4 regions of the Rathayibacter sp. VKM Ac-2801 genome follow, and region 4 is predicted to be linked to each of the others. Evidence: predicted binding sites of a transcription regulator. Region 4 holds the regulator's gene; each other region holds the start of a gene.

Region 1 (7,348 bases), 600 kb from region 4:
ACACGCCCGCGTCCGACCGCTACAACATCCTGGCGATCATCGGCTTCATCGCCTCGTTCTTCGTCTCCATCGTGGGCATCGTGCTGGGCTTCATCGCCCTGTCGCAGATCAAGCGCACCGGGGAGAAGGGCCGCGGTCTCGCCCTCGCCGCCGTCATCATCGGCTTCGTCGCGATCATCATCACCATCATCTCGTTCGTCGCTCTCTTCTCGATCGCGGCGACCATGCCCACGACCGGGTACTGATCGACACGCCCCCGAGGCTCGGGGGCGCCCGCACCACCAGGAGGACACCGTGACCGACGAGACCGCGCCCGGACCGCAGACCGGACCGGCGCCCGCGCCGTTCGCCCCTCCGCTCGGCGAGCCGTCGGCGGCCTACCCGCCGCCGACGGCCGTCGCCGATCCCTACCCCGGGCTGCCGCCCCGCCGCCCGCCGATGAACCCGCTCGCGGTCGCGGCTCTGGTCTGCGGGCTGCTGGGCCTGGCTCCCGCCGCCATCGTCCTCGGCCACATCGGCTTCGCCCAGGCCGGACGCTCCGGACAGCGCGGCCGCGGCCCAGCGGTGGCCGGCTTCGTGCTGGGCTACCTCGCGATCGTCCTCGCGGTGATCGCCTACCTCGCCTGGACGGCCTTCGTCGGCGACCTTCGCGACGGCGGATACCTGCCCGCCTGACGCGGCGGAGGCCCCCGCCGCCGCGCGGGTGCTGGCTAGACTCGCGCCATGAGCGACGACAGCACCCGTCCCGGCCCCGGCTCCGACGAGCAGCACGGCTCCGTGCCGGTCCCGCCGGCTCCGCCCGTTCCGCCGGCTCCGCCCGCTCCGCCCTCGGCCGCGTCGCAGCCGTCAGCGCCGCTCGCGGACTCCGCGCCGCCGGCCTACGGGTCGCCGCCGCCCCCGCCCGCGTACCCCTCGGCGTCCGCCTATTCCTCTGCGCCCGGCCACCCCGCCGCCTACGCGGCCGCACCGGCGCCCGTCGTCCCGCGCACGCTGAGCCTCGTCGGAATGATCCTCGGCATCGTCGGCCTGGTCATCACTCTCTTCGCCGCCGGCTTCGGCTTCCTGCTGTCGGCTCCGGCCGTCGTGCTCGGCTTCCTCGGACGCCGCCGCGAGCCGGCCGCGCGCGGGTTCGCGCTGACCGCGATCATCACCGGGTTCGCCGGCATCGCCGTCTCGCTGATCTACCTGGCGGTCTTCATCGTGTTCGTGGTGGTGGCCCTCGCCGCCGGCACCTCCGGCTACTGAGCCGGCGCGGACCGGTCGACGCGCTCCGCGAGCAGGGCGCGGTGGCGCCCGGCGATCCGCGTCAGGATCAGCACCGCGCTGCCGGTGCCGGAGAGGCCCAGGCGCTTGCGGAAGCGGGCGGGGTCGACGTCCACCCCGCGCTTCTTGATCTCGAGCACGCCGATGCCGCGGGTGCGCAGCTCCTTCGCCAGCGTGCGCTCGTCCAGCGGCAGCTCGGCGAGGACCCGGAAGCTGCGGAGGAAGGGGGAGGCGGCCGCGTCGTCGCCGGTCAGGTACGCGATGCCGGGCGAGAGCATCCGCGAGCCGCTGGAGCGCGCGAGCTCGCCGAGGAGACGAGCGCGGATCGCGGAGCCGTCCGGCTCGTGCACGAACGCGCCGAGGGGGCCGACCTCCTCGTCCTCGCTGTCGCCCGCCGCGGTGAGCTCGGAGGAGCCGGCCGCGCCGAGCAGCAGAGCGGAACGGCGCACGCCCGGGCGCGCGAGGGCGCCGAACCAGAGCCCGGTCTCGACCAGCTCGCCGTCGACGGAGACCCACTGCGCCTCGGCGTCCCGCGGCAGGCGCTCGCGGTCGAAGCCCGGGCCCACCTTCACGCCCACCGGACGGTGCTCGGCCAGGCCGAACGCGAAGTCGAGCGAGGGGGAGTAGTCGTCCGGATCGTCGAGCCGGCGGGTCTCGCGGTGGCCGGCCGTGCGGCGCGCGGGGTCCAGGTAGACGGCGTCGAAGCCGTCGAGGTCGAAGGCCTCGGCCGTCGAGTGCACGGCGCTCGCCGCGGGGAACGGGGCGAGGTTGAAGCTGGCCAGCGTCGCGGTGACCTCGTCGGCTTCGACGGCGGTGACCGCCAGGTCGATCGCGGCCATCGCGAGGGCGTCGCCGCCGATCCCGCTGCCGAGGTCGGCGACGCGCACCGCTCCCGCGGCGGCGAACCGGCCGGCGTGCAGAGCGGCGACGCGCAGCCGGGTCGCCTGCTCGAGCCCCGCGTCCGTGAAGAGCATCGAGCGGGCGAACTCGCCGAACTTCGCCTCCGCCTTCTGCCGGAGCCTCGCCTGGGTCAGCACCGCCGCGACGAGGACGGGGGAGTGGCCGGCCGCTCGCAGGCGAGCCACGGCCCGCACCAGGTCGTCGGACCGGTAGCCGTCGAGGGAGTCGAGGAGCCGGAGGCCCTCGGGGGAGAGGAGCTCGACCAGCTCGTCGCGTCGCATCCGGCCATGGTAGGCCACGGCCTCGGGCGGGTCCGCCGCCCTGCTTGGCACTCTGATTGCACGAGTGCCAGCGGAGCCCCTACGATGGATCTAGCACTCTCGGAGCGTGTGTGCCAGAACCGCGTTCCGCCCACATCGTCGTCAAGAAAGAGGTCAACCGTGTCGGTGTCCATCAAGCCGCTCGAAGATCGCATCGTCATCAAGCAGGTCGAGGCGGAGCAGGTGACCGCTTCCGGTCTCGTCATCCCCGATACCGCCAAGGAGAAGCCGCAGGAGGGCGAGGTCGTCGCCGTCGGACCCGGTCGCATCGACGACAACGGCAACCGCGTGCCGCTCGACGTCGCCGTCGGCGACAAGGTGATCTACTCCAAGTACGGCGGAACCGAGGTCAAGTTCGGTGGCGAGGACCTGCTGGTCCTCTCCGCTCGCGACGTCCTCGCGGTCGTCGTCCGCTAGGCAGCACCACTCGGAAGGGCCCGTCGACCTCGGTCGGCGGGCCCTTCCGTCGTTCCCGGTCCTCCTCGCGACCAGTGGCCTGATCCGACCGGTGGAGGGCCATTCCCCCACCCCGCGCCTGCGTAGCATCGGGGGAGTGACCAGCTCCCGCACCCCTGCCGAGTCCGTCTCGCCGTCCCCCTCGGACGTGCCCGTCGGCGAAGGAGTGGAGGCTCTCGGAGCCGCAGGACGCCCGGGCGGGATGTCCGGCACGGGGCTGCTCTTCGCGTTCTCGGCCTACCTGCTCTGGGGCGCGATGCCCCTCTACTTCATCGCGATGGCGCCGGCCTCGCCGTTCGAGATCGTCGCCTTCCGGGTCCTCTTCTCGCTCGTTTTCTGCGTGATCCTGCTCACGGTCCTCCGCGGCTGGCGCTCCTTCGGCGCGCTGCTGCGCCGCCCCCGCCTGCTCGGCGTGATGGCGATCGCCGGCGTGCTCATCTACGTCAACTGGCAGGTCTACGTGATCGCCACGACCACGGGTCACGTCATCGAGGCGGCCCTGGGCTACTTCATGAACCCGCTGGTCACGGTGCTGCTGGGCGTCCTGGTGCTGCGCGAGCGCCTCCGGCCCCTGCAGTGGGCCGCGATGGGTGTCAGCGCCGTCGCCGTGCTGGTCATCGCCGTGGGCTACGGATCCTTCCCGTGGATCTCGCTCGCCCTCGCCTTCTCCTTCGGCCTCTACGGCCTGGTGAAGAGCCGGGTCGGCGGCACGTTGGACGCGGTCGGCGGGCTGACCCTCGAGACGCTCTGGCTGACGCCGCTCGCCGTCGTGCAGCTGGCGGTCGTCGGCTCCACGGTGGGGCTGACCCTGACGACGGAGGGGACGGGGCACGCCCTGATCCTCGCCTCGGCCGGCATCGTCACGGCCGTCCCGCTGCTCCTGTTCGCGGGTGCCGCCCGGCGCCTCCCGCTCTCGATCGTCGGCTTCGTGCAGTACCTGACGCCGTTCCTGCAGTTCCTCGTCGGGGCCTTCGTCCTCCACGAGGAGATGCCGCTCGAGCGCTGGATCGGCTTCGCGCTGGTGTGGGCCGCCCTGGCGATCTTCTCAGGCGACCTCGTCGCTGCGGAGCGCCGACGGCGCCGATCCTCCGTCTGATCTGCGGAACGCGTCGTCCTGGCGCGGCGCGACAGCGGAAAGGTAACGATCCGGTCGCGAAACGTATTGGTAACACCCCTGTATTGTTCACGGGTGCTTCGGAGGTTAGGTTGGCCGAGCGGTTGCCACCGGCGCCGCTCCCACTGACACACACCTCTCAAGGAGCAACATGGGCGTTTACGCGAAGGCCGGCTCGGCCCGCGCGCGGTCCCTCCGGGCAACCCTCGGCGGCGTCGCCATTCTGGGCGCCAGCGCTCTCGTCCTCGCCGGCTGCGCCGGCGGCGGCGACAGCGGATCGGGCGGCGACAGCGGCTCGGGCGACCTGTCCCTGAAGATCGGCACGATCCTCCCCCAGACCGGCACCCTCGCCGTCCTCGGCCCGCCCGAGATCGCGGGCGTCGACCAGGCGGTCGTCGACATCAACGACGCCAAGGCCGGCATCACGATCGACGTGGAGCAGAAGGACTCGGGCGACACCACGACCGACATCGCGACGCAGTCGGCCACGTCCCTCATCGCCGACAACGTCTCCGCCATCATCGGCGCGGCGTCCTCGGGCGTCTCGAAGACCTTCATCGACCAGGTGACCCAGGCGGGCGTCGTCCAGATCTCGCCGGCCAACACCTCGCCGGACTTCACGACCTACGACGACGACGGCTACTACTGGCGCACCGCTCCCTCGGACGTGCTCCAGGGCCGCATCCTCGGCAACAAGATCCTCGGCGACGGCAAGACCAACGTCTCGATCCTGTACATGAACGACGCGTACGGCACCGGCCTCGAGAAGAACATCAAGGAGACCCTCGAGGCGGGCGGAGCGTCCGTCGCGGCCGAGGAGATCTTCGAGCCGGCCTCGACCGACTTCAACTCGGCGCTGACCTCGGTCCTCGCCCCGAATCCCGACGCGCTGGTCGTCATCTCGTTCGACGAGATCAAGACCATCGCGGAGCAGCTCTCGGCCAAGGGCTTCGACTTCTCGAAGCTCTACGGCACGGACGGCAACTACGGCGTCATCGGCGAGTCCGACACGAACGTCGACATCGCCGGCGCTCAGTTCACCAACCCCGGCGTCCAGGCGTCCGAGGACTTCCAGGGCAAGCTGCAGTCGCTCGTCGAGTCGCAGGGCAACGACGCGCTGACCGTGTTCAGCTACGCGCCGGAGTCGTACGACGCGACGGTCCTGACCGCTCTCGCCGCGCTCCAGGGCAAGGCGACGGACGGTGCGACCATCCGCGACAACCTCATGTCGGTCTCGGAGGGCGGCACCAAGTGCACGACCTTCGCCGACTGCGCGAAGCTGATCGCCGACGGCGAGGACATCGACTACGACGGCCTCTCCGGCCCGATCTCGTTCGACGAGAACGGCGACACCAGCGAGGCCTCGGTCTCGATCTACAAGTACGGCACGGGCAACACCACCTCCTTCGAGGAGACCGTCGAGGGTTCGCTGAACTGACGACGCGGTGACGCGGCTCCTGCCGCACGCCTGAGGGGCTCGGTCTTCGGACCGGGCCCCTTCGCCGTTCCCGGAGCGCAGGGGCGGAGGCGCCGGTCGCGCGGACGGGCGCAGGGAGGCGCCGAGGCCGTCCCCGGGGGCGACACCGCCGTCGGGCGCGGACGGACGGCTCCGCGGCGTCCAGGGCCTCTCGCCGCGTCGAGGGAGCCTCTCCTCCTCGGTGAAGCGGCTCTCGCCTGCAGTGAGCGCCTCCGATCGCCTCTCTCGGCATCGAGGAGCGCCCTGCACGACCGCGGACGGGAGCGACGACGTCAGGCGGGAACGCAGAAGCGCGCGCCCTCCCGGGGAGGACGCGCGCTCGTGGAGTGCGGAGGGCCTAGGAGGCGCGGAGCAGCTCCGCCTCCTGCGCGAGGCGGTAGGTGACGAAGGAGCGGCTGTAGTTGCGGCGCTTGCCTCCGGTGGTCTCGGCGATGACGACCTGGGCGTAGACGCCGACGACGCGCCAGCGCTCGTAGTCGCCGATCGCGCCGGTGCCGAAGCCGGCTCCGAGTTCCACAGGGGCGGGGGTGTAGCTCTTCATGGTCGGCTCCTTCGAGGCGGACGACGCGGCGCTCGAGGCGCTGCGGGGAGGGGAGGAGATCGGCGGCCGATCGCGGCACCTACCGGGGGGAAAGGGGAGCGGGACGTCCCCCTGCGAGGCTGTCCCGTGTCCCCAAAACTACGGCAGGAGGGGCGATATCCCGTCCCCCTCGTGGGGGTCGCGGGTGCGGAGAGACTCTCGCTGTCCCGCCCCTGCCGCGGGTACAGGGGAAGGGGTGCCAGACCCGCCGTCCCGGCGACTTCCCGGGCCTGCGGCGGGCGCTGCGGAGAGGCCGCTGAGGGCCCGTCCGCGGCAGGCGAGCGGCCCCCTCGACTCCTCCTCCGGCACCCTGCGCGGCCGCGTCTCCGAGGATCGTGCCGCCCGCCTCCCCGCCCCGCTCCGACTCCTCGTCGTGCGGCCCGGCGTCCTGCCCCGGCGGCTCCGCCTCCGATCCGGAGCCGCACCGACCTGCTCGCCCCGACTCGGCGCCCCGGGGAACGACGAAGGGCCCGCCGTCCGGAGACGACGGGCCCTTCGCGGCGGGGATCAGCCGCCGACGGTCGGGGTGCTCGTGGTGACCTCGTTGGTCGTCGCGAGCGTGCCCAGGTAGAGCTCGATGACCTTGGGGTCGTTCATCAGCTCCCGGCCCGCGCCCTCGTAGGCGTCGCGGCCCTGGTCGAGGACGTACCCGCGGTCGCAGATCTGCAGCGCCCGCCGGGCGTTCTGCTCGACGATCATGATCGAGACGCCCGCGCGGTTGATCCGCTGCACGTTGACGAAGGTCTCGTCCTGCCGCATTGGGGACAGGCCGGCGCTGGGCTCGTCGAGCAGAAGCATCGACGGGTCCATCATCAGAGCCCGCGACATCGCCACCATCTGGCGCTCACCGCCCGAGAGCGATCCCGAGCGCTGCTTGAGCCGCTTGCTGAGCTCCGGGAAGAGCTCCGTCACGAACTCGAGCCGCTCCTTGTACAGCTTCGGCTTCTGGTACATGCCCATCTCGAGGTTCTCCTCGATGGTGAGCGACGGGAAGACGTTGTTGTTCTGCGGCACGAAGCCCACGCCCTTGGACACCAGCTTGTCGGCCTTGAGGCCGGTGATGTCCTCGCCGTTCAGCAGGACGGTGCCCTGGCGGATGTTGACCAGGCCGAACATCGCCTTCAGCAGGGTCGACTTGCCGGCGCCGTTCGGGCCGATGATCCCGACGAGCTCGCCGCGCTTCACGTAGACGTTCGAGCCGTTGAGGATGTTGACCCCCGGCACGTAGCCCGCGTGCA
Region 2 (7,348 bases), 550 kb from region 4:
CCCGCCGCGTCCGCGACTCCCCGGCCCGCCTCCGCGAGCACCCGTCCGACGGGCAGCGACGCCGCGTGGTCCGGCGCCCGGCCCGCGGGCAATCACTGGACCCTGACCTTCGCCTGCCCCGACCAGCCGGGCATCGTGCACGCCGTGTCCGGAGCCGTCGTCCAGGCCCGCGGCAACATCACCGAGAGCCAGCAGTTCTCGAGCGCCGACACCGGGCGCTTCTTCATGCGCCTGCAGGTGGAGTCGCCGATCAGCCGCGAGGAGTTCGCCGCCGCCCTGCTGCCGATCACCGAGCACTACGGGATGACCTGGCGCCTCGACGTCGTCGGCCGGCCGCTGCGGACCCTCGTCCTCGCCTCCACCGCCGCGCACTGCGTCAACGACCTGCTCTTCCGCCAGCGCGCCGGGCAGCTCGCGGTGGACATCCCGATGATCCTGTCCAACCACGGCAGTCTGCGCGACCTCGCCGAGTTCTACGGCGTGCCCTTCGAGTCGCGACCCGTGGTCTCGCCGGAGTCGAAGCGCGGGTTCGAAGAGCGCGTGCTGGAGGTCGTCGAGGAGCACGACGTCGAGCTCGTGGTCCTGGCGCGCTACATGCAGATCCTCTCCCCCGAGCTGTGCGCGCGCCTGGCCGGCCGCGCCATCAACATCCACCACTCGTTCCTGCCGGGCTTCAAGGGCGCGAACCCGTACAAGCAGGCGCACGCCCGCGGCGTCAAGCTGATCGGGGCGACCGCGCACTTCGTCACCAGCGACCTCGACGAGGGGCCGATCATCGAGCAGAACGTGGTGCGCGTGGACCACTCGCACTCGGTCGCCCAGCTCGTGGCGATCGGGCAGGACGAGGAGAGCCGCACGCTCACGCAGGCGGTCAAGTGGTTCGCGGAGGACCGCGTGCTCCTCGACGGAGCCCGCACCATCATCTTCCGCTGACCTCCGGCGGCTAGCATGGTCGGCGTGAATCGAGCAGGAGCGGACGCCGCAGGCACCGACATCAGGATCGGCCCGAACGCGATCCTCCGGTTCCTGCTGGAGCTCGTCGCGCTGGCGACCTTCGCCCTCTGGGGCTTGGCGTCGTGGGACCTCCCGTGGAGCATCGTCCTCGGCATCGGCGCTCCTGTGGTCGCCGCGCTGATCTGGGCGCTCTTCCTCTCGCCGCGCGCGGTCCTCGCGATCGACGTCTACGGCCGCTCGCTGATCGAGCTGCTCGTGATGGGGGCCGCCGCGCTGGCGTGGCTGGACCTCGGCCAGCCGGTCGTCGCGATCGTCTTCGGCGTCCTCGCCGTCGTCTCCGGCGTCATCGCAGGACGCCGCTCCCTCTGAGCCGGACGCCGCCAGCTCGAGCCGAGGGAGCGCTCGCTCGGAGCCGGGCAACGCTGTACCGGAGCGAGCACCGCGGCCTCTGAGCGGAACCGGCACCGCTTCGGAGCAGGCACCGCCGGGCCTCGCCGCCGTCCCGCCGCGCGGGCGGCAAGCGACAGGCGCCCACGGTGCTCTCCCGTCGAAGCAGGTCGAGCCGCCGCCGCAGCGGGATCCCCGGCCGATCGCGCTGCCGGGCCGGCCGCCGGACGTGCTGCGCTCACCCTGATCGTCGGCCTCTCCCTCCCCCGCTCCCACCTCCCCTCTCGAGCGGCTCCCTCCCGCGGCCCGACCCGACCCGGTCCCTGCCCGCATCACGAGCAGACCCGCCTCAGCCTCCTCACCCGGGAACGGCGAACGGCCGCCCCCGCCGCTCCAGGAGGAGCAGGGGGACGGCCGTTCGCGGCGGTCGCGGAGGACTACTCCGCGGCGCCCGCCTCACGCTGCGCCAGGGCGCGGCGTCGGAGGCCGGTGATCACAGCACCCGCACCGAGGAGGGCGAGGGCGGCGGCTCCGAGGAGACCGCCGTCGAAGCCCGTCGACGGGAGGCCGCCGGCGCCGTGGACGGGCGCGCCCGGTCCGGCGGTCGGCGTGGAGGTGGGCTCCCCCGGTCCGGCGGTGGGGCCGGCCGTCGGCGTCGCCGTCGGCTCCGGGGTGCCCGTGGGCTCCGGAGTCGCGGTCGGCGTCGGGGTGGGGGTGACCGCCTCGGTGACGTCGACGCTCACGAGCGTCGCGAGTCCCGAGTCGGTGTAGGCGACACGGCCGAGGTAGCGGGCCGGGCCCGCCAGGTTCGACCAGGAGACCGCGTACGCGATCGGCTCGCCCTGCACCGCGTCGACCACGGCGGGGTCGGTGCTCAGCGAGCCGAGACCGTTCTCCGGAGTGATGACGAAGCTGCGGAAGTCGAACGTGGCGGTCGAGGATCCCGGAGCGGTCGCGTACACATCGGCCTGGACCGTGTACTCGCCCGGGGCGGGGTCGGCGATGTCGACGCGCTCGTCGGCCGAGCCGGTCGCCGAGGTGAAGACCTTCTCGGTGCTCTCGCTGGTGACGGTGAGGTCGAGGTCGGCCGTGTCGTCGATCGAGTCGAGGTCGAAGCGGGCGAACTCGGCGCCCTCCGGCACCACGACGGTCGTCGTCAGCGACTTCCCCGTGGGGAGCGTCGCCGAGTGTCCGTCGGCGGCGGTGGCGTCCTCGGCGAGCACGCCCTGGGCGAGACCGCTCGCGGTGAGCGGCAGCGCGCCGGTGATGCCGGGCGTGACCGTCACCGTGCCGGTGCCGGTCGAGCCGGTGCCGGAGACCTCGTAGGGCGCGTCCAGCAGGACCGGGCGCACCGCGATCGGGCTGCGGACGTCGTGCTCCGCGCTCGCCCAGGTCAGGTAGCCGGTGGCGAACTGGTTGAGCGCCGCCGAGCCGGTGGTGAAGGAGACCGTGTACTCCGCCGTCTGGCCCGCACCCGTGAAGGAGAGGGTCGAGGGCGAGACGACGGTGTCGATCCCGGCGAGGCCGTCGACCGAGGCGGTGTAGGTGCCCGCGCCGGTCGAGGTGACCGTGCGGGTCACGGTCTGCGTGCCCGCGAGGGCGCCGATCGCGATCGAGGCCTGGTTGAGGTCGGACGGGTCGATCGCGGCGATCGGGTCGATCACCGGGTTCGAGGTGAAGACGTAGCCCGCACCCTTGAGGAACGCGATCCAGTCCTCGGTGCCGCTCTGGTAGAGCAGTCCGGGATCGAGGAACGCGGCCGGGTCGACGTGTCCGGCGCCCTGGGCGAAGACGTCCTCGGACGCGGCGCCGGACTGGTCGACGCTGTCGTAGGCGGAGGTCATCATCGCCGACTTCACCGCGGACGGCGAGGCCTTCGGGGTCGCGCCGAGGATCAGCGCGCCGAGGCCGGCCACGTGCGGCGACGACATCGAGGTGCCGGACTCGAACGCGAAGGCGGGGTCGTCGCCCTCGGCGTTGAAGCTGTCGGCCAGGATCGCGACGCCGGGCGCCGTGAGGTCGGGCTTCAGCACGTCGGCGCCGTCCGCCTCAGCGGGTCCGCGCGACGAGAAGCCGGCGACCTGCGGGACGGGGATGGACGCACCGGACGAGTTGCCCTCGGAGAGGGTCACGGTCGCACCGGCGGTGCCGGCGTAGGTCGTGATCGCCTGGTAGGCCTGCGAGTCGATCTGGATGCTCGGGACCGAGTGGTCGTCGACGTGCAGGGCGTTCGGGGTCGGGTTGAGCAGCAGCATGCCGATGCCGCCGGCCCGCTCGACCTCGGCCGACTTGGAGACGCGAGCGGTGACGCCTGCGGTGCAGGCGACGACCTTGCCCTTCACCTTGTCGGGGTCGAGGGTGCCGGTCTCGCAGATGGCGGGGCTCTCGGCGCCCGAGCTGACGACGTCGGCGCTGTTCACCAGCGGTCCGGTGACGTCCTCGTGGACCGAGATGGATCCTCCGACGAACTTCTGGCCGTCACCGAGGGTGGCGGTCGCGGTGTAGGTCGGGATGGAGGACGCGGCGACCGTGGTGTACCAGGGCGACGCGTGGTCGAGCGTCGAGGCGCCCGCACCGGAGTTGCCGGCCGAGGCCGCGACGAAGACGCCGGCGGCGGCGGCGTTGAGGAACGCCTCGTCGATCGCGGTCAGGGTCGAGGTGGCCGAGCCGCCGCCGATCGAGAAGTTGATGACGTCGACGCCGTCCTTGGTCGCGGCGTCGATGGCCGCGAGGATGCCCGCACCGGAGCAGAAGTCGTCGTCGTCGGTGCCCTCGTCGGGTCCGTTCCAGCAGACCTTGTACGCGGCGACCTTCGCGGCCGGGGCGACTCCGGAGATCTTCCCGTAGTCGTAGCCGTCGACGCTCGCCTCGACGCCGTTGTTGCCGGCTGCCGTGCTCGCGGTGTGCGAGCCGTGCCCGTCGGCGTCGCGCGGGGAGCGGTACTCGGGGTTGTCCGTCGAGCCGACCTCCTCGTCCGCGAGGAACCAGCGTGCGCCGATGAGCTTCTGGTTGCACTCGTCGCCGTCCCACTGCTCGGAGGCGGGGAGCCCCGGCGAGCAGGAGCCGACGAAGGTCCCGCCGTCCGACTTCGCGAAGGAGGTGGTGGTGCCGTCCGTGTAGGGGGCCGCTCCGGGCGAGGTCGCCAGGGGCGCGCCTGCGAAGGAGGGGTTCTCGGGCGCGATGCCGGAGTCGATGACGCCGACGACGACGCCCTCGCCCGCCTTGTCGATGCCGCCCAGCTTCTGCCAGACGCCGTTCTCGCCCTCGAGGCCGAGGAAGTCGGTGGAGCGCTGCTGTCCGGTGTCGGGCACCGGGATGCCGGCGGCGGCCGCGGCGAGCGGCGAGGACTGCGCGGCGCGGTCGAGCTTCAGGTTCTCGACCTTGCGGACCTCGGCGACGTCGCGGCGGCTCGCGAGCTCGCCCGCCTGCTCGCCCGAGAGGGTCGCGGAGAAGCCGTTGAGGGCGACGGTGTAGTGGTAGCCGATGGCGGCGTCGACCGCGGAGGCGACGTCCTCCTGGCGCTGCTCGAGGTGGGCGGAGTAGTCCTCCACCGGAGCCGAGGCGGCCTGCAGCTGCGCACCGTCGACGGGTGCGGTGCGGGCGAAGCGGGCGTCGCTGCCCTGGTAGGTGGCCGCGGAGGGCTCGACGAGGGTGACGACGTAGTCGCCGTCGTCGAAGCTCTGGCCGACGGAGAGCCCGCCGACGAGCGAGGCGCTGCCGGCGAGAGGGGCGGCGCTGGCGCCGGTGGTGGCGAAGGCCGCGGTCGCGGCGACTCCGAGGACGGCGAGGCCCGCGAGGATGCGCCTCTCAGCGCGGCGGACAGGTGGTCGGTGGGACAGGTGGATCGGCAATCGATGTCCTTACTCACATTCGCTGGGAACCGGATCGGTTTCCACACAGAAACGACCCTACGAACTCGATTGCCCAGCTTTGTTACGAACAGGTAACGAAGTTGACGCCGAGGCGGCCCTCGGCGTTGGCACTCCCGCTCCCCGAGTGCTAAATTGCTGGCGTTGAGCCGGGTCGGCTCAACTCTTGGAACTCTTCGTTGCACGACTGAATGGAGTGATCTCATGGCTGTCACCTACGACCCCGTCCGCGAGCTGGACCGCCTCGCCACCGCCCTCCTCGGCTCCGGGCAGGGGCCCCGCCGGATGCCGATCGACCTGTACCGGGACGGCGACCACTACGTCCTCACCGCCGACCTCCCCGGCATCGACCCGGGATCCGTCGACGTCGACGTCGACGGGCAGCTCCTCACCATCCGCGCCCAGCGCACCGTCGCGAGCGGCGACGACGTCACCTGGATCACCCGGGAGCGCCAGTCGGCGACCTTCGTCCGCCAGCTGAGCCTCGGCCAGGGCGTCGACACCGAGCGCATCTCCGCGTCCTACGACAACGGCGTGCTCTCGGTGACCATCCCGGTCAGCGAGAAGGCGCGCCCCCGCCGCATCGAGGTCGTCTCGACCGCCCGCCCCGAGCAGGTGCGGATCGGCGAGGCGCCCGCCGAGTAGGACGACGACGGAGGGCCCGTCCGCGATCGTGCGGGCGGGCCCTCCGCCTGTCCGGCACGCCCTACGCTGGCCGGATGCGCGCCTCCTCCTCCGACACCGCCGTCGGCGTCCTGCTCCCCCGCGACCTCCCCGCCTCCGAGGTGCTCGGCTACGCCCGCCGCGCCGAGGAGCTCGGCTTCGACGAGCTCTGGGTGGTCGAGGACCTCGGCTTCCGTGGCGGCATCGCCCAGGCCGGCGCGGTGCTCGCCGCCACCGAGCGGATCGTCGTCGGCATCGGCATCCTGCCCGCCGCCGTCCGCACGGCGGCCTTCACCGCGATGGAGCTCGGCACCCTCGCCGAGCTGTTCCCCGGCCGCGTCCACGCCGGCATCGGCCACGGCATGCCGCAGTGGATGCGCGGCCTCGGCGTCTGGCCCCGGAGCCCGCTCACCCTGCTCGAGGAGCAGTTCGACGCGATCCGCTCGCTGCTCTCGGGCGAGCGCACCGACCGCTCCGGCCGCTACGTGCACGTGGACGGCCTCGTCCTGGAGTCGCCGCCCACCGTCGTACCGCCGCTGCTGGCCGGCGTCCGCGGACCGAAGTCGCTGGCGCTCGCGGGCCGGATCGCCGATGGGGCCGTCCTGGCCGAGCCCGTCACTCCGGAGTACCTCGCGGCGGCCCGCGGCCACCTCGGCGGCACCGGGCGGATCGTGGCCTACAACGTGGCCGCCGTGGACGACGACGCGGCCGCTGCGCGCGACGCGGTCCGGCCCGGCCTCGAGTGGATCGGCGAACCGGACTGGGCGCCGCACATCGAGCCGCTCCCCTTCGCCGAGGACTTCGCCCGCCTGCGAGCCGCGAGCGCCGACCGCGCCGCCTTCGTCCGCGACCTGCCCGACGCCTGGGTCGACCAGCTGGCCGTCGTGGGCACTCCCGGGGACGCTCGCCGCCGCATCGCCCTGCTGCACGAGGCCGGCGCGTCGAGCGTCGTGCTGATGCCGTCGGGACCCGATCCGCTCCACGCGATGGAGGAGCTCGCCCGGGCGCTCTGACATGTCGGCCACGGGCGCGGGGCCGGCCGCCGAGCCCGGAGACGAGTCCGGCCCGCAGGATCCGAGGATCCGTGCGGGCCGAACGCGTCTGCGGGAGCCGGAGATCAGGCCGACATGCGGGCCTTCAGGTTCTCGTCGAGGGTCGCGAGGAACTCCTCGGTCGTCTGCCAGCCCTGCTCGGGGCCGACGAGCAGAGCGAGGTCCTTCGTCATCTTCCCGGACTCGACGGTCTTGATGACCACGTCCTCCAGGGTGAGCGAGAAGTCGATGAGCTCCTGGTTGCCGTCGAGCTTGCCGCGGTGCGCGAGGCCGCGCGTCCAGGCGTAGATCGAGGCGATCGGGTTCGTCGAGGTGGGCTTGCCGGCCTGGTGCTGGCGGTAGTGGCGCGTGACGGTGCCGTGCGCCGCCTCCGCCTCGACGACGCTGCCGTCGGGCGTGGAGAGCACGGAGGTCATCAGACCC
Region 3 (7,348 bases), 490 kb from region 4:
CTCACCACGAGCCTCCGCTTCGCCGGCTTCGCCGTGCGAGCGGTCGGCAACGGGGCCCAGGCGATCTCGGCGGTCCTCGAGGAGGAGCCGGACCTGATCATCCTCGACGTGATGCTCCCGGACATGAACGGCTTCGGCGTGACCAAGCGCCTCCGCTCGGCCGGGTACACCTCCCCCATCCTCTTCCTCACCGCGAAGGACGACACCGAGGACAAGATCACGGGCCTCACCGTCGGCGGCGACGACTACGTCACCAAGCCGTTCAGCCTCGATGAGATCGTCGCGCGCATCAAGGCGATCCTCCGCCGCACGATGCACGCCGAGGAGGACGCGGTCATCCGGGCCGGCGAGCTGACGATGGATCAGGACACACACGAGGTCCTCGTCGGCGACGAGCCGGTGGAGCTCAGCCCCACCGAGTTCAAGCTGCTCCGCTACCTGATGCTCAACCCGAACCGGGTGCTCAGCAAGGCGCAGATCCTCGACCACGTCTGGGAGTACGACTTCAACGGCGATGCGGGCATCGTCGAGTCCTACATCTCCTACCTGCGACGTAAGCTCGACACGCATTCGGAGGAATCGCTCATCCAGACCAAGCGAGGATTCGGATACATGCTGAAGGTCGCGAAGGCCTAGCCTCCGCCACCTCGGCGCCACCTCCTGTCGGAGGCGCGGCGCCCGCCGATCCCGAGGGAGTTCCACCGCCATGCACCAGGGTCTGGCCGAGCGGTGGAACTCCATCTCGTTGCGCACGAAGATCACCGCCGTCACGGTCCTGCTGCTCACGCTGGGACTCCTCGTCTCCGGGATCGGGACGATGACGATGCTGAAGCCGCAGCTCGTCGCGCAGCTCGACGCGCAGCTGGCCGATCAGGTCCAGCGGACGGCGAGCGACCTCTCGGTCAACGACCTCGCCGCGATCGACGAGTCCAAGGCCGACTTCGGCGCCGTCTACGACCAGTACGGCACTCTCGACAACACGAACGCGTCCGGCGCGGCCGATCCCGCCTTCCCGCAGACCTTCACCCTCGAGCAGGCGCTGCAGGGCGGCGACAAGCCGATGGAGATCTGGAGCTCCAACGGCAAGGTCGAGTACCACGTCATGTCGACGGTGTTCACGAGGGGCACCGAGTACCAGACGCTCCTGCTCGCGGTGTCGACCCGCAGCGTCGACGTCATCATGACGACGTACCTCACGATCTTCCTCGGCTTCGGAGTCGCGATCGTCGTGATCGGCGCGCTCCTCACCCGCCTGCTGGTCACCACCACGTTCGCGCCGCTGCGCGAGGTCGAGCAGACCGCCGCCGCCATCGCCGACGGCGACTTCAGCCAGCGCCTGGACGGCACGACGCCCAACACCGAGGTCGGGCGCCTCAACCGCTCCCTGAACGCGATGCTCGGGCGGATCGACTCCGCCTTCCGCGACCGCGCCCGCACGATCGACCAGATGCGCCGCTTCGTCGGAGACGCCAGCCACGAGCTGCGCACCCCGCTGGTCTCCGTCCGCGGCTACGCCGAGCTGTACCGGATGGGCGCTCTGCAGACGCCCGAGGCCGTCGGCCAGGCGATGGAGCGCATCGAGAAGGAGGCGATCCGGATGGGCGGCCTGGTCGAGGACCTCCTCGAGCTCGCCCGCCTCGACGAGACGAAGCCGCTCGCGCTCGCCCCGGTCGACCTGATGCCGCTCGCCCGCGACGCCGCGATGGACGCGATGGCCTCCTGGCCCGACCGCGACTTCGGCGTCGAGACCCGCGACGACACCCCCGTGGAGACCCCTGCCCTCGAGGCCGACGAGGCCGGCGCCTCCGCCACGCAGACCATGGAGCTGACGAACCCCGGGCTCACCGGCCCGATCGCTGCGGCAGGAGCGCGGCTCGCCCGTTTCCGCCGGCGTCCGCGCCGGGTCAACGCCGAGGAGATCGCCGCCGGCACCGCCACCGCGCCCGAGGAGCCCGGCGTGCCCGCGATGGTGATGGCGGAGGAGAACAAGATCCGCCAGGTCCTCACGAACCTGATCGGCAACGCCGTCCGCTACACGCCCGAGGACACTCCGATCGAGATCGGCGTCGCCGTCGACCGCTCCCGCCGCCTCGCCCTGCTGGAGGTCATCGACCACGGTGAGGGCATCCCGCCGCAGATCCGCGAGAAGATCTTCCAGCGCTTCTGGCGAGCGGACACCTCGCGGACCCGCGAGACCGGCGGCAGCGGTCTCGGGCTGGCGATCGTGTCCTCGATCGTCGCCGCGCACAAGGGCCGCGTCGACGTCGTCGAGACGCCGGGCGGAGGCGCGACCTTCCGCGTCGCGCTGCCGCTGCTCACGGTCGGCCAGAACGGCGAGACCTCCCCCGCCTCGGTCTGATCCGCACCGCGGCCCGTCTCCGTCGGGACCGCTCCGGTCCGCGCTCCCCTGTCGACGTCCGCGGGCGGCACGGATCGGTCGATCCGAGCCCGGTGGCCTGATGCTCCCGCCGCTCTGCCGCCCACGGCAGGCTGTTCGCTACCGACGGGCCGGTCGGCCGCGAGTCCGCCCGGAGCGCTGAAGACGCGGAGGAGAACCGCTCTCGAGACGGGGACGGTGGGGTCGGGCCGGGACCACCTGCCCCGGTGCTCCCCTGCTGCTCGCTCACGTGCACTCTGAAAACGCCGAAGGCGGCTCCCCCGGAGGGGAACCGCCTTCTGCGTGATGGGGCCTGGACTAGAAGTCCATGCCTCCGGTGGGGTCGCCGCCCGCGGCGACCGGGTTCTTCTCGGGCTTGTCGGCGACGACGGCCTCCGTGGTGAGGAAGAGACCGGCGATCGACGCCGCGTTCTGCAGAGCGGAGCGCGTGACCTTGACCGGGTCGATGATGCCCGCGGCGATGAGGTCGACGTACTCGCCGGTCGCGGCGTTGAGGCCGTGTCCGGTGGGCAGCTCGCGGACCTTCGCAGCGACGACGCCGGGCTCCATGCCCGCGTTGAGGGCGATCTGCTTGAGCGGGGCGTCGATGGCGACCTTGACGATGTTCGCGCCGGTCGCCTCGTCTCCGACGAGCTCGAGCTTCTCGAAGGCGAGCTTGCCGGCCTGGATGAGGGCGACGCCACCACCGGCGACGATGCCCTCCTCGACGGCGGCCTTCGCGTTGCGCACGGCGTCCTCGATGCGGTGCTTGCGCTCCTTGAGCTCGACCTCGGTCGCCGCTCCGGCCTTGATGACCGCGACGCCGCCCGCGAGCTTCGCGAGGCGCTCCTGGAGCTTCTCGCGGTCGTAGTCGCTGTCGGTGTTCTCGATCTCGCCGCGGATCTGCGCGACGCGGCCGGCGATGGCCTCGGCGTCGCCGGCACCCTCGACGATCGTGGTCTCGTCCTTGGTGATGACGACCTTGCGGGCCGAGCCGAGCAGGTCGAGGGTGACGTTCTCGAGCTTGAGGCCGACCTCCTCGGAGATGACCTGGCCGCCGGTGAGGATCGCGATGTCCTGGAGCTGCGCCTTGCGACGGTCGCCGAAGCCGGGAGCCTTGACGGCGACCGACTTGAAGATGCCGCGGATCTTGTTGACGACCAGGGTCGCCAGCGCCTCACCGTCGACGTCCTCGGCGATGATCAGCAGCTGCTTGCCCGCCTGGATCACCTTGTCGACGACGGGGAGCAGGTCCTTGATGTTCGAGACCTTGGAGTTGACGATGAGGATGTAGGGGTCCTCGAACACCGCCTCCTGGCGGTCGGGGTCGGTCACGAAGTACTGCGACAGGTAGCCCTTGTCGAAGCGCATGCCCTCGGTGAGCTCGAGCTCGGTGCCGAAGGTGTTCGACTCCTCGACGGTGACGACGCCCTCCTTGCCGACCTTGTCGATCGCCTCGGCGATGATGGCGCCGATCTCGGGGTCCGCGGCGGAGATGGAGGCGGTCGCCGCGATCTCCTCCTTGGTCTCGATCGCCTTCGCGCCGGCGATGAGCTCGGCGGTGACGGCCTTGACGGCCTTCTCGATGCCCTTCTTGAGGCTGATCGGGTCGGCGCCGGCCGCGACGTTGCGCAGGCCCTCGCGGACGAGCGCCTGAGCGAGGACGGTCGCGGTGGTGGTTCCGTCGCCGGCGACGTCGTCGGTCTTCTTGGCGACCTCCTTGACGAGCTCGGCGCCGATCTTCTCGTACGGCTCGTCGAGCTCGATCTCCTTGGCGATGGAGACGCCGTCGTTCGTGATGGTGGGAGCGCCCCACTTCTTCTCGAGGACGACGTTGCGGCCGCGCGGGCCGAGGGTCACCTTGACCGCGTCGGCCAGAGTGTTGAGTCCACGCTCGAGGCCGCGGCGGGCTTCTTCGTCAAAAGCAATGATCTTGGCCATGTGTGTTTCTCGTCCCTCCCGGACGTCGTGAAATGTCTGTGCTGGCACTCGACCGGAGCGAGTGCCAAGGTCGATTCTGGCACTCGCGGTGGACGAGTGCAAGCGACCGGCACGCGCTCCGACACGAAGGAGCCGCCGCCCGCACGAGGCGGACGACGGCTCCCGGGAGGCTCGGCGGTCAGGCCGGGCGGACCGATTCGGCCTGGGGGCCCTTCGACCCCGTGCCGACCTCGAACGCGACCTGCTGCCCCTCCTCGAGGACCTTGTACCCCGACATGTCGATCGCGGAGTAGTGGACGAAGACGTCCTGTCCGCCGCCGTCGACCGTGATGAAGCCGTAGCCCTTCTCAGCGTTGAACCACTTGACGGTTCCGTTCGCCATCTCTGTACTCCCCAGTGCTGTGATGCCCGCGGCACGAGCGATGTGCTGGTGCCTGGTCAGGAATACTAATCCGACGATCGGGCCCGGAAGGGGCTCGGAAGGGCCTCGCGGTGAAGAGTTGCCCGGGATTCAACACGGAGGAAACGTGCCCGTAACAGAGGGCCCCGATCAGCCCTGCTCGGAGGCGTAATCGGCCCCCAGGACCACGACGACGGAGCCCGTCTCGACGAAGTCCTGAGAGAGCAGGACGGTCCCCGTTCCGAGCGAGTCGACCAGGCCGCGCGCGGCGCCCTCGAGAGCCGGGTCGGTGTAGTAGACGGTCGTCGCCGCGATGTCCTCGGTGTTCGCGTTCGCGACGGTCGGGACGCTCCAGCCGGCCGTCGTCAGGGCGTCGCCGGCGCTGGCGGCGAGTCCGACGGTGGCGGTGCCGTTGAGGACGGCGACAGCGAGATCGGGATCGAGCGTCGCGGCGGCGGTCGGAGTCGCCTCGGCGGTCGCGGTGGCCGGGGTGAAGACGTCCGTGAACTGCACCCGGTCGTCGATGACCAGCAGCCCGATGAAGCCGAGCAGGACGATGACTCCGGTGGCGAGCGCGGCCCACGCCAGCGCGACGGCACGGGCGTGAGGGGCCGGCGGCCGGCGGTGGGCGCCGACGCGCGCCTCCGTCGCCGGGATCTCGTCGAAGCGGTCTCTCGGGTGCGTGTTCGACATCGGGGGTACGGCCGGCCTTCCGTTGGTGGACTCGAGCAGCTCGTCTACTCGAGGCGCCCGAGGCGTCGCGAGGCGCGGGCGCCGGCGCGCTGGTCGCGGATGCGCTGCAGCCGCGTGACGAGCATCGGGTCGTGCGCGAGGGCGGCCGGAGAGGCGAGCACCGCGCTGAGCACCTGATAGTAGCGGGCGGCCGAAAGTCCGAACTGGGAGCGGATCGCGTCGTCCTTGTCTCCGGAACGGGCGGTCCACTCGCGCTCGAAGGCGAGCACCCGCAGCTCGCGCTCGGACAGACCGGTGCCCGGCCTCGGGTCCGTCGTCCTGCTCATCCCCCCAGGGTAGGCAGGCGCGCCGCCACCGCCGGGGAGGCGCTCCGGAAGCGGAACGACCGCGCCGCAGTGTCACGGCGGAGAGTCTCCTCCACAGCCCGCGGAGGCGGAATGGAGCCGTCGTCCCGGGGGTTGGACCAGGTGGAGGGGCGCGACCGCCCCCGTACACTGACGAGGATTCCTAGGGAGACCCATGTCGTCGTATTCCGTGAACAAGACCGACGCCGAGTGGCGTGAGGAGCTCGACCGCGACCAGTACGCGGTCCTGCGCGAGGCGGCCACCGAGCGTCCGTGGACCGGCGAGCTGCTCGACGAGCACCGCTCCGGCCTCTACACCTGTGCCGCCTGCAGCGCCGAGCTCTTCAAGAGCGGCACCAAGTTCGACTCCGGCTGCGGCTGGCCGAGCTTCTACGAGTCCGTGAACCCGGACGCGGTCCAGCTGATCGAGGACAGCACCCTCGGCATGGTCCGCACCGAGGTCCGTTGCGCGAACTGCGGATCCCACCTGGGACACGTCTTCCCCGACGGGTTCGGCACGCCCACCGGCGATCGCTACTGCATGAACTCGATCGCCCTGAACTTCCAGGCCGAGGGCGAGTGACCGTGTCCTCCTCCCCCGTCCTCGAGGCCGTCCTCGCGCGCCGTTCGCGCTCGAAGGTGACGCCGGAGGCTCCGGGGCACGACGAGATCGCGGCGTTCGTCTCGGCGGCGTCGCGCCTCGCCGATCACAGCTCGCTGCGCCCGTGGCGGGTCATCGAGATCCGCGGCGCCGCCCGCGACCGGGTCGGCCGCAGCTTCGCGGTCGCCTCGGGGGCGAAGAAGGACCCCCGGAAATACATCGAGAAGACGCACCGCGCCTCCCTGCTGCTGGCCGTCGTGGTCAGCGTCAAGAAGTCGAAGGTGCCGGCTTGGGAGCAGGAGGCCGTCGCCTCGGGCGTCGCCCATCTCCTGAGCCTCCTGCTCGACGAGGCGGGCTGGGGCGTCTTCTGGCGCACCGGTTCCTACACGCGCGACAAGGCCGTGCGGAAGGCGCACCGCCTCGAGAAGGGCGAGGAGCTGCTCGGCTGGCTCTACGTCGGCCGTCCCGACGGGAAGATCGGCGGCCCGAAGCGCCCCGCACCCGCCGAGCGGCATCTCACCGTCCTCGAGCCGTGAGCCCCGGCGGGCCCCCGATCCGAGCGGATCCTGGGCCCGCGATAGGGTGGCCGGGTGCGCGAGCGCACCTGCCGACGTGGCGCAATTGGTAGCGCACCCGACTTGTAATCGGGCGGTTACGGGTTCAAGTCCCGTCGTCGGCTCAGGAACGGAGAAGGCCCCGACCGCTGCGTGCGGTCGGGGCCTTCTGCATGTGCGGGGATCAGCCCGCGGCGGCCGGGGTCGGCTCGGAGGAGGCCGGAGCCTCGGTGGAGACCGGGGCGTCGCCGGGCGCCGGAGTCCCGGTCGAGGCGGGGGTCTCGGTCGAGGCGGGCGTCTCGGTCGGCGCCGGGGTCTCGGAGGAGAAGGGCGCGGGAGTCGCCGACGAGTACGAGTCGGCGGCGGCGGAGAGCACGAAGGAGCTGAACGCGTCCGGGTCGGTCAGCGAGCCCGAGTACGCCTCGCCGTTGACCAGGA
Region 4 (7,348 bases):
TCGGCACGGACGACGGCGGCCGCCTGAAGGCCGCCCCCACGGTCGTGGAGGACGGACGAGGCGTCGCGATCCGGCCGACCCAGGAGTTCTTCGACCGCTACCTCAACTTCAGCGACACGTCGCCGCTCGGAGCCCCGTCCGTCGAGGTGAAGGGACTCAGCCGTGGCGGCGAGCAGCCGGCCGGCACCGGCGTCATCGTGCGCGCGCCGCTGCGCGTCGTCCCGTCGACGACCACCCCCACCCCGACGCCGACCTCGGGCACCGGCCCCGAGGTCGTCCGCCTCGCGGGCACCGACCGCCAGGGCACCGCCGTCGAGATCTCGAAGGCGACCTTCGACACCCCCGGCGTGCCCGTCGTCTACATCGCCACCGGCGCGAACTTCCCCGACGCGCTCAGCGCTGGTCCCGCCGCCGCGAAGCAGGGCGGCCCGCTCCTCCTGGTCGACCGCGACTCGGTGAGCCAGGTCGTCCGCGACGAGCTCACCCGTCTCAAGCCCCAGCGGATCGTCGTCGTCGGCTCCGACCTCAGCGTCAGCGACGCCCTCGCCACCGACCTCGGCCAGTACGCGAACGGGAGGGTCTTCCGCCTCGGAGGCACCGACCGCTACGACACGTCGCGGAAGATCATCGAGAGCGCCTTCGGAGGCGGCTCGCCGAAGGGGGCCTGGCTCGCGACCGGCGAGAAGTTCCCCGACGCGCTCAGCGCCACCGCCGCCGCGGGCAAGAACTCCGCCCCCGTCGTCCTCGTGAACGGCGGCCTCCCGGCGGCCGACCCGACCACCGTCGGGATCCTGAGGGGGCTCCGGCCTCCGGTGCTCACCATCGCGGGCTCCGAGCTGTCGGTCAGCGCCGGCATCCAGAACTCCCTCACGGTGCCGGCCGGACCGGCCGTGACCCGCATCGGCGGAGTCGACCGCTACGACACCTCGGAGCAGCTCAACCGGGCGGCCTTCCCCCGCGGGTCGAAGACCGTGTTCCTGGCCACCGGCGAGAACTTCCCCGACGCCCTGGCCGGAGCCGCGGCCGCCGGGCGCACGGGGAGCCCCCTCTTCGCCGTGCCCCCGACCTGCGTGCCGGTCAAGGTGCTGCAGGACATCAAGGCCGGCGGAGCGACGCGCGTCGTCCTCCTCGGCGGCACCGGCACCCTGTCGCCGGCCGTCCAGAAGCTGACTCCCTGCAGCTGAGCCGACCCGCACCACGACGAGGGCCCTCCTCCCGCTCCGGCGGGGAGGGCCCTCCGTCGTCTCCCGGCTCCGCGCCGCGAGCGTCGGATACGCTGAGTCGGATGGACAGCACCACCCGGCGCGCGGACTCGACGCGCGCCGCGCTCGAGGAGTCCGGGAAGAAGGTCGGGACGTGAGCATCCGCCGCTCCAACTTCGAGGGCCAGCCGCAGGTCACCTACGCGGCCGTCGGCGGCACGCTGGCCCCCGACCTGCTCGAGTACCCGCCGGACGGCTTCACGGCCGAGCGCTTCGAGGCCCGGCTCGGCTCGGGCGACGAGCGCTTCGCCATCACCACCGCGTCCCTGATGACCTGGGGCGTGCAGCGCGGCAGCGGCATCGAGGTGACCGACATCACCAGCGGCAGCGGCGTGCAGTACACCGGCGTCAACTTCGACGCCGCGGGCACCCCGATCGACCTCGTCAGCCGGCCGACGGAGGAGCACTTCGCCCCCGACGGCACCCCCTACATCACCGCCGGCGTCACCGCCGTGCTCCGTGTGACCCTGCTCGGCCGCGTCTTCGACGCCCCGGTGCGCGTGGTCTACGTCGTCGACGAACCCGACCAGGTCGGCTTCGCCTACGGCACTCTCGAGGGCCACCCCGAGAGCGGCGAGGAGTCCTTCGTCGTCGAGAAGCGCGCGGACGACTCGGTCTGGCTCGTCATCCGGGTCTTCTCGCGTCCCTCCACCCGCCTCTACCGCCTGGGCGCGCCGCTGCTGCGCGCCGTGCAGAAGCGCCAGGTCGCCAAGTACCTGCGCGCGCTGCTGCCGGCGCGCGTCAGCTGACGTGGGGAGCGCCCTCCCGATCGCCGATCCTGCTCCGCTCGACGGCGGACTGCCCGCGTCCGTCGTCGACGGCGTGGAGCAGCGCGACCTCGGCCTCTACGTGCACGTGCCGTTCTGCCGGGTCCGCTGCGGGTACTGCGACTTCAACACCTACACGGCGACGGAGCTCCGCGGGGCGAAGCAGCAGGACTACGCCGACGAGGCGATCACCGAGATGGCTCTCGGCGCCGAGGTGCTCGAGCGCGCGGGCCTGCCCCGGCGCCCCGCCCGCACGGTCTTCTTCGGCGGCGGTACGCCCACGCTGCTGCCCGCCGGCGACCTGGTGCGGATGCTGGACGGCCTCCGCACCCACTTCGGGGTCGCGCCCGACGCCGAGATCACCACCGAGGCGAACCCCGACTCCGTCGACGCCGCCTACCTCGGCGCGCTGGCCGAGGCGGGATTCACCCGAGTCAGCTTCGGCATGCAGTCGGCCGTGCCGCACGTCCTCGCCACGCTGGAGCGCACCCACGACCCGGAGCGGGTCCCGCTCGTGGTCGAGTGGGCGCGGGAGGCCGGCCTGCAGGTCAGCCTCGACCTCATCTACGGCACGCCGGGGGAGTCCCTGGCCGACTGGGAGCGGTCGCTCGACTCCGCGCTGGCCAACCGGCCGGACCACCTCTCGGCCTACGCCCTGATCGTGGAGGACGGCACGAAGCTCGCCCGGCAGATCCGCCGCGGCGAGGTCGCGACCCCCGACGACGACCTCACCGCCGACATGTACGAGCTCGCCGACGCGCGCCTGGCCGCGGCCGGGTACTCCTGGTACGAGGTCAGCAACTGGGCGCGCGACGACGCGCACCGCTCCCGGCACAACCTCTCGTACTGGCTCGGCCACGACTGGTGGGGCGTCGGTCCCGGCGCGCACAGCCACGTCGGGGGCGTGCGCTGGTGGAACGTGAAGCACCCGGCGGCCTACGCCGACCGGCTGAGCACCGGAGCCTCGCCCGCTGCCGGGCGCGAGACCCTCGACGCGGGCACGCGGCGGGTGGAGGACGTGCTGCTGCGCTCGCGCCTGGCGGACGGGCTGCCGATCGACTCGATCGACGCCGCTCGGCGCAGCGAGGTGGCGGGGCTCATCGCCGACGGCCTCGTCGACGGCCGGGCGGCGCTCCGCGGGCGGATCGTGCTGACCCTGCGCGGCCGTCTGCTGGCCGACGCGGTCGTGCGCCGGCTCACCGACGGCTGAGGCCGGGTCCCGGGGCGGCCCGCGAACGGCCGCCCCGGTGCCGCGGCTACTTGAAGAACGGGATGCTGAGCGGGTACGTGTAGTACTCGCCCGCGCTGGCGCGCACCGAGGCGATGATCGCGAAGACGATCACCAGGATCGGCACGACCAGGAACACGATGAAGCCGACGAGCACGAAGGACAGGATCGTCCCGGCGACGTAGGCGATCAGCGTCGTCAGGTGGAAGTTGAGGGCCGTCTTGGCGTGCGCCTCGAGGAACGGTCCGCGCCCCTTGAAGACCAGGAAGACGATCAGCGAGGGCAGGAAGCTGAAGAAGATGCCGGTCACGTGCGTGACGATCGCCCAGGTCTTCTCGTCGGCCGGGTTCAGCGGCGGAGCCGGGGTCCCGTAGACGGGGGGCGGGGGAGGGGTGGCCGACATGATGGTCTCCGTTCCGGCGGCGGCGACGGGCTTCCCCCGTGCACTCGGCGTCCATCGTGGCATGAGGCGACCCCCCGCGCACCGGGCCGCGCGGGACCTCCTCCTCGGGGATGACGGGGCTCCTCCCCGAGGCCCTGCAGGAGTGCACCCCGGCCGATCCCCGCGCAACCCCGCCTGGCGGTCTGCCTCCCGGTTATGATTGGCACTCAGAGTTGCGGAGTGCCAGGCTCCGCGCGGCGTCAGCGCCGCAGACGGTCGTGCCCGCGGGCACTCGGAGTCCGGCGGGAGGTCGGTCGTATGGTGACGGAGCGCGGTCTCCAGGTCCTGCGCGTGATCGTGCAGGACTACGTGGCGAACCGGGAGCCGGTGGGCTCCAAGTCGATCGTCGAGCGCCACGCGTTCGGCGTCTCGGCCGCCACCATCCGCAACGAGATGGCCCAGCTCGAGGAGGAGGAGCTGATCGCGGCTCCGCACACCTCCTCCGGACGCGTGCCGACCGACAAGGGCTACCGCCTCTTCGTCGACCAGCTGGCCGACCTGCGCCCGCTCACCTCCGCGCAGCGCCAGGCGATCGAGACGTTCCTCGGACAGAGCCCGGACCTCGACGAGGTGCTGGTCAAGACCGTCCGCCTGCTCTCGCAGCTCACCAACAGCGTCGCGCTCGTGCAGTACCCGTCGTTCGGAGCCGCGCGGCTGCGCCACGTGGAGCTCGTCGCCCTCGCGCCCCGCCGCCTCCTGTCGGTGCTGATCACCGACACGGGCCGGGTCGACCAGCGCGTGCTCGAGACCCCGGAGGACGTGGACGACGCGCTCCTCGGCGAGATCCGCGCGAAGCTCAACACGGCCGTGCTCGGCCTGGGGCTCCAGCAGGCGGCCGAGACGCTCGGCTCCGTCGCGGAGCGCTTCAGCCCCGAGCGGCGGCAGGTGCTGACGCCGATCGTGCAGACCCTGCTCGAGCAGGTCGGCGCCAATCGGCAGGACCGCCTGGTCATGGCCGGCGCCGCGAACCTCGTCCGCACCGAGGAGGACTTCTCGGGCAGCATCTACCCGGTGCTCGAGGCGATCGAGGAGCAGGTGGAGCTCCTGCGGCTCTTCGCCGAGATGACTCCGGATCCCCGGGGCATCTCGGTGCGCATCGGCCGCGAGAACGCCCCGTTCGGGCTGCAGGAGACCTCGGTCCTCACGAGCGGCTACAACACCGCGGGCGGCCAGATCTCGCGCCTGGGCGTGCTCGGACCGATCCGGATGGACTACTCCGGCAACATCACCGCGGTGCGCGCCGTCGCCCGCTACCTCTCCCGCCTCCTCGGCGAGGAGTAGGCCCGACCTCCCGGCCCCCGCCGGTTCCCCCGGTGCGCCGCGCCCGGCCCACCGACCCACGAACGAAGGACGAAGCCACCTGTGGCCGATCACTACGAAGTGCTGGGCGTCGACCGCGACGCCTCCGCCGACGAGATCAAGAAGGCGTACCGCCGACTCGCCCGCGAGCTGCACCCCGACGTCAACCCGAGCGCGGACGCCTCCGAGCGCTTCAAGCTCGTCACGCACGCCTACGACGTCCTGAGCGACGCTCAGCAGCGGGCGCAGTACGACCGCGGGCCCCAGGAGGGGTTCGGCGGCGGAGGCCAGGGCTTCGGCGGGTTCGGCGACATCTTCGAGACCTTCTTCGGCCAGGGCGCGCAGGGCTCGTCCCGCGGACCGCGCTCCCGCCGCGAGCGCGGTCAGGACGCCCTGCTGCGCGTGGAGGTCTCGCTCGACGAGGTCATCTTCGGCGCCCACCGCGACCTCGAGGTCGACACGGCGGTGCTCTGCGAGACGTGCCAGGGCTCGTGCTGCCAGCCCGGCACCTCGCCGGTGACCTGCGACATCTGCCACGGCTCCGGCCAGATCCAGCGCACGGTCCGCTCGCTCCTGGGCAACGTGATGACGGCGAGCCCCTGCGGCACCTGCCGCGGCTACGGCACCGTCATCGCGACCCCCTGCTCCACCTGCCAGGGCCAGGGACGCGTCCGCGCCCGCCGCACCATCCCCGTCGACGTCCCCGCGGGAGTCGACACGGGCCTGCGCCTGCAGATGCCCGGCAGCGGCGAGGTCGGCCCGGCCGGCGGCCCCAACGGCGACCTGTACCTCGAGATCAAGGTCAAGCACCACGACGTCTTCAGCCGCAACGGCGACGACCTGCTCTGCACCCTCGAGGTGCAGATGACGGACGCGATCCTCGGCTCCACGGCGTCGCTCAAGGCGCTCGACGGCGACATCGAGATCGAGATCAAGCCGGGCACGCAGAGCACCGAGATCGTCACGATCAAGGGTCGCGGAGTCACGCGTCTGCGCGGCAGCGGACGCGGCGACCTCCGCATCGGCATCCAGGTCGTCACCCCGACGAAGCTGGGCCACCGCGAGCGGGAGCTGGTCCAGGAGCTGGCGAAGCACTACAAGCCGCAGAAGCCCGCGCTGACCCACTTCCAGCAGGGCCTGTTCTCCAAGCTCCGCGACCGCTTCCTGGGCTGAGCCCGTGGCGCACCACTACATCGACGAGTCGCTGGACTCCGACGGCTTCGTCGTCGGGGGCCGGCTCGCGCTCACCGGCGCGGAGGCCCGGCACGCCGCGACCGTCAGCCGGATCCGCGCGGGCGAGAGCGTCCGGGTCGGCGACGGGCGCGGGCTCGTCGCGACCGCCCTCGTCGAGAGCGCGGAGCCGGCGCGGGTGGCGCTGGTCGTGGAGTCGGTGCAGGAGTCCCCGGTGCCGTCCCCGCGCCTGGTCCTCGTCCAGGCGCTCGCGAAGGGCGACCGCGACGAGCTCGCCGTGCAGGCGGCGACCGAGCTCGGGGTGGACGAGGTCGTCCCGTGGCAGGCCGCGCGGTCGATCTCGCGGTGGTCGGGCCCGAAGGAGGAGAAGGGGCGGGAGCGCTGGCGCGCCATCGTTCGCGAGGCGAGCAAGCAGTCGCTGCGCCCCTGGGTTCCCGAGGTCGCGCCGCTCGAGCAGGTGCGCGGTCTCGTCGCGCGCGCCGCGACCGCGCGCGTGCTGGTCCTCGAGCCCTCGGCGCAGGCGCGGCTCTCCCAGGTGGTCCCCGACGGACGCGATCTGGTGCTCGTCGTCGGGCCCGAGGGCGGCATCGCTCCGGAGGAGTTGCGGCTGCTCGCGGAGGCGGGCGCCGAGGCCGTCGCGCTCGGCGACTCCGTCCTGCGCACCTCGACCGCCGGGCCTGCTGCGATCGCCGTCCTCTCGGCCCGCCTGGGCCGCTGGTGACGCTCCTCCCCAGGCGCCTCGGGGCGCCGGAGCAGGGTGCCGTGGGCGAACGCGGCTCCCGCCGCGCACGGGCCCCGTTTAAGATGAGTGCATGAGCGAACCCACCGTCTTCACGCGCATCGTCCAGGGCGAGATCCCGGCCGATGTGGTGTTCGAGAACGAGCGCATCCTCGCGATCACCGACATCGAGCCGAAGGCGCCCGTCCACCTCCTCGTCTTCCCGAAGACCCAGGAGTACGCCACGGTCGCCGCCCTCGCCGCCGCCGATCCGGCCCTGCTCGCCGAGATGGTGCAGGTCGCCCAGTCGCTCGCCGACGCCCACAGCAACGGTCAGTTCCGCCTCGTCTTCAACTCCGGCGAAGAAGCGGGCCAGACCGTGTTCCACGTCCACGCCCACGTCCTGGGCGGCCACCAGACGGAAGGCTCCCTTGCCAGCGGT

The links. The regulator HrcA, encoded in region 4, represses chaperone genes, less so after heat shock. The targets are predictions, from matches to a motif close to TTNGCACTCGNNNNNNNCGAGTGCNAA.
Region 1: the regulator HrcA is predicted to act here: its motif matches at 2,489-2,515, upstream of groES (co-chaperone GroES).
Region 2: the regulator HrcA is predicted to act here: its motif matches at 5,318-5,344, upstream of GSU45_RS12185 (Hsp20/alpha crystallin family protein).
Region 3: the regulator HrcA is predicted to act here: its motif matches at 4,360-4,386, upstream of groL (chaperonin GroEL).

What each region holds. Positions count from the first base shown of each region.
Region 1 covers NZ_CP047183.1:2,672,602-2,679,949, reverse strand. Annotated here, with positions in the region: gene GSU45_RS12410 (DUF4190 domain-containing protein) at 1-245, shown strand, start outside; gene GSU45_RS12405 (DUF4190 domain-containing protein) at 295-675, shown strand; gene GSU45_RS12400 (DUF4190 domain-containing protein) at 724-1,245, shown strand; gene GSU45_RS12395 (class I SAM-dependent methyltransferase) at 1,239-2,444, opposite strand; gene groES (co-chaperone GroES) at 2,604-2,900, shown strand; gene rarD (EamA family transporter RarD) at 3,142-4,035, shown strand; gene GSU45_RS12380 (ABC transporter substrate-binding protein) at 4,205-5,491, shown strand; gene GSU45_RS12375 (hypothetical protein) at 5,868-6,071, opposite strand; gene GSU45_RS12370 (ABC transporter ATP-binding protein) at 6,618-7,348, opposite strand, start outside.
Region 2 covers NZ_CP047183.1:2,623,707-2,631,054, forward strand. Annotated here, with positions in the region: gene purU (formyltetrahydrofolate deformylase) at 1-933, shown strand, start outside; gene GSU45_RS12175 (YrdB family protein) at 958-1,323, shown strand; gene GSU45_RS12180 (S8 family serine peptidase) at 1,779-5,192, opposite strand; gene GSU45_RS12185 (Hsp20/alpha crystallin family protein) at 5,415-5,855, shown strand; gene GSU45_RS12190 (LLM class flavin-dependent oxidoreductase) at 5,930-6,886, shown strand; gene GSU45_RS12195 (NADP-dependent isocitrate dehydrogenase) at 6,991-7,348, opposite strand, start outside.
Region 3 covers NZ_CP047183.1:2,565,040-2,572,387, forward strand. Annotated here, with positions in the region: gene GSU45_RS11845 (response regulator transcription factor) at 1-636, shown strand, start outside; gene GSU45_RS11850 (HAMP domain-containing sensor histidine kinase) at 707-2,359, shown strand; gene groL (chaperonin GroEL) at 2,696-4,318, opposite strand; gene GSU45_RS11860 (cold-shock protein) at 4,497-4,700, opposite strand; gene GSU45_RS11865 (LytR C-terminal domain-containing protein) at 4,869-5,411, opposite strand; gene GSU45_RS11870 (DUF3263 domain-containing protein) at 5,456-5,737, opposite strand; gene msrB (peptide-methionine (R)-S-oxide reductase MsrB) at 5,931-6,338, shown strand; gene GSU45_RS11880 (nitroreductase family protein) at 6,335-6,892, shown strand; tRNA gene GSU45_RS11885 (tRNA-Thr) at 6,963-7,035, shown strand; gene GSU45_RS11890 (thioredoxin domain-containing protein) at 7,095-7,348, opposite strand, start outside.
Region 4 covers NZ_CP047183.1:2,075,120-2,082,467, reverse strand. Annotated here, with positions in the region: gene GSU45_RS09625 (cell wall-binding repeat-containing protein) at 1-1,184, shown strand, start outside; gene GSU45_RS09620 (DUF1990 domain-containing protein) at 1,357-2,010, shown strand; gene hemW (radical SAM family heme chaperone HemW) at 2,012-3,238, shown strand; gene GSU45_RS09610 (DUF4870 domain-containing protein) at 3,285-3,659, opposite strand; gene hrcA (heat-inducible transcriptional repressor HrcA) at 3,957-4,979, shown strand; gene dnaJ (molecular chaperone DnaJ) at 5,061-6,170, shown strand; gene GSU45_RS09595 (16S rRNA (uracil(1498)-N(3))-methyltransferase) at 6,175-6,909, shown strand; gene GSU45_RS09590 (HIT domain-containing protein) at 7,001-7,348, shown strand, end outside.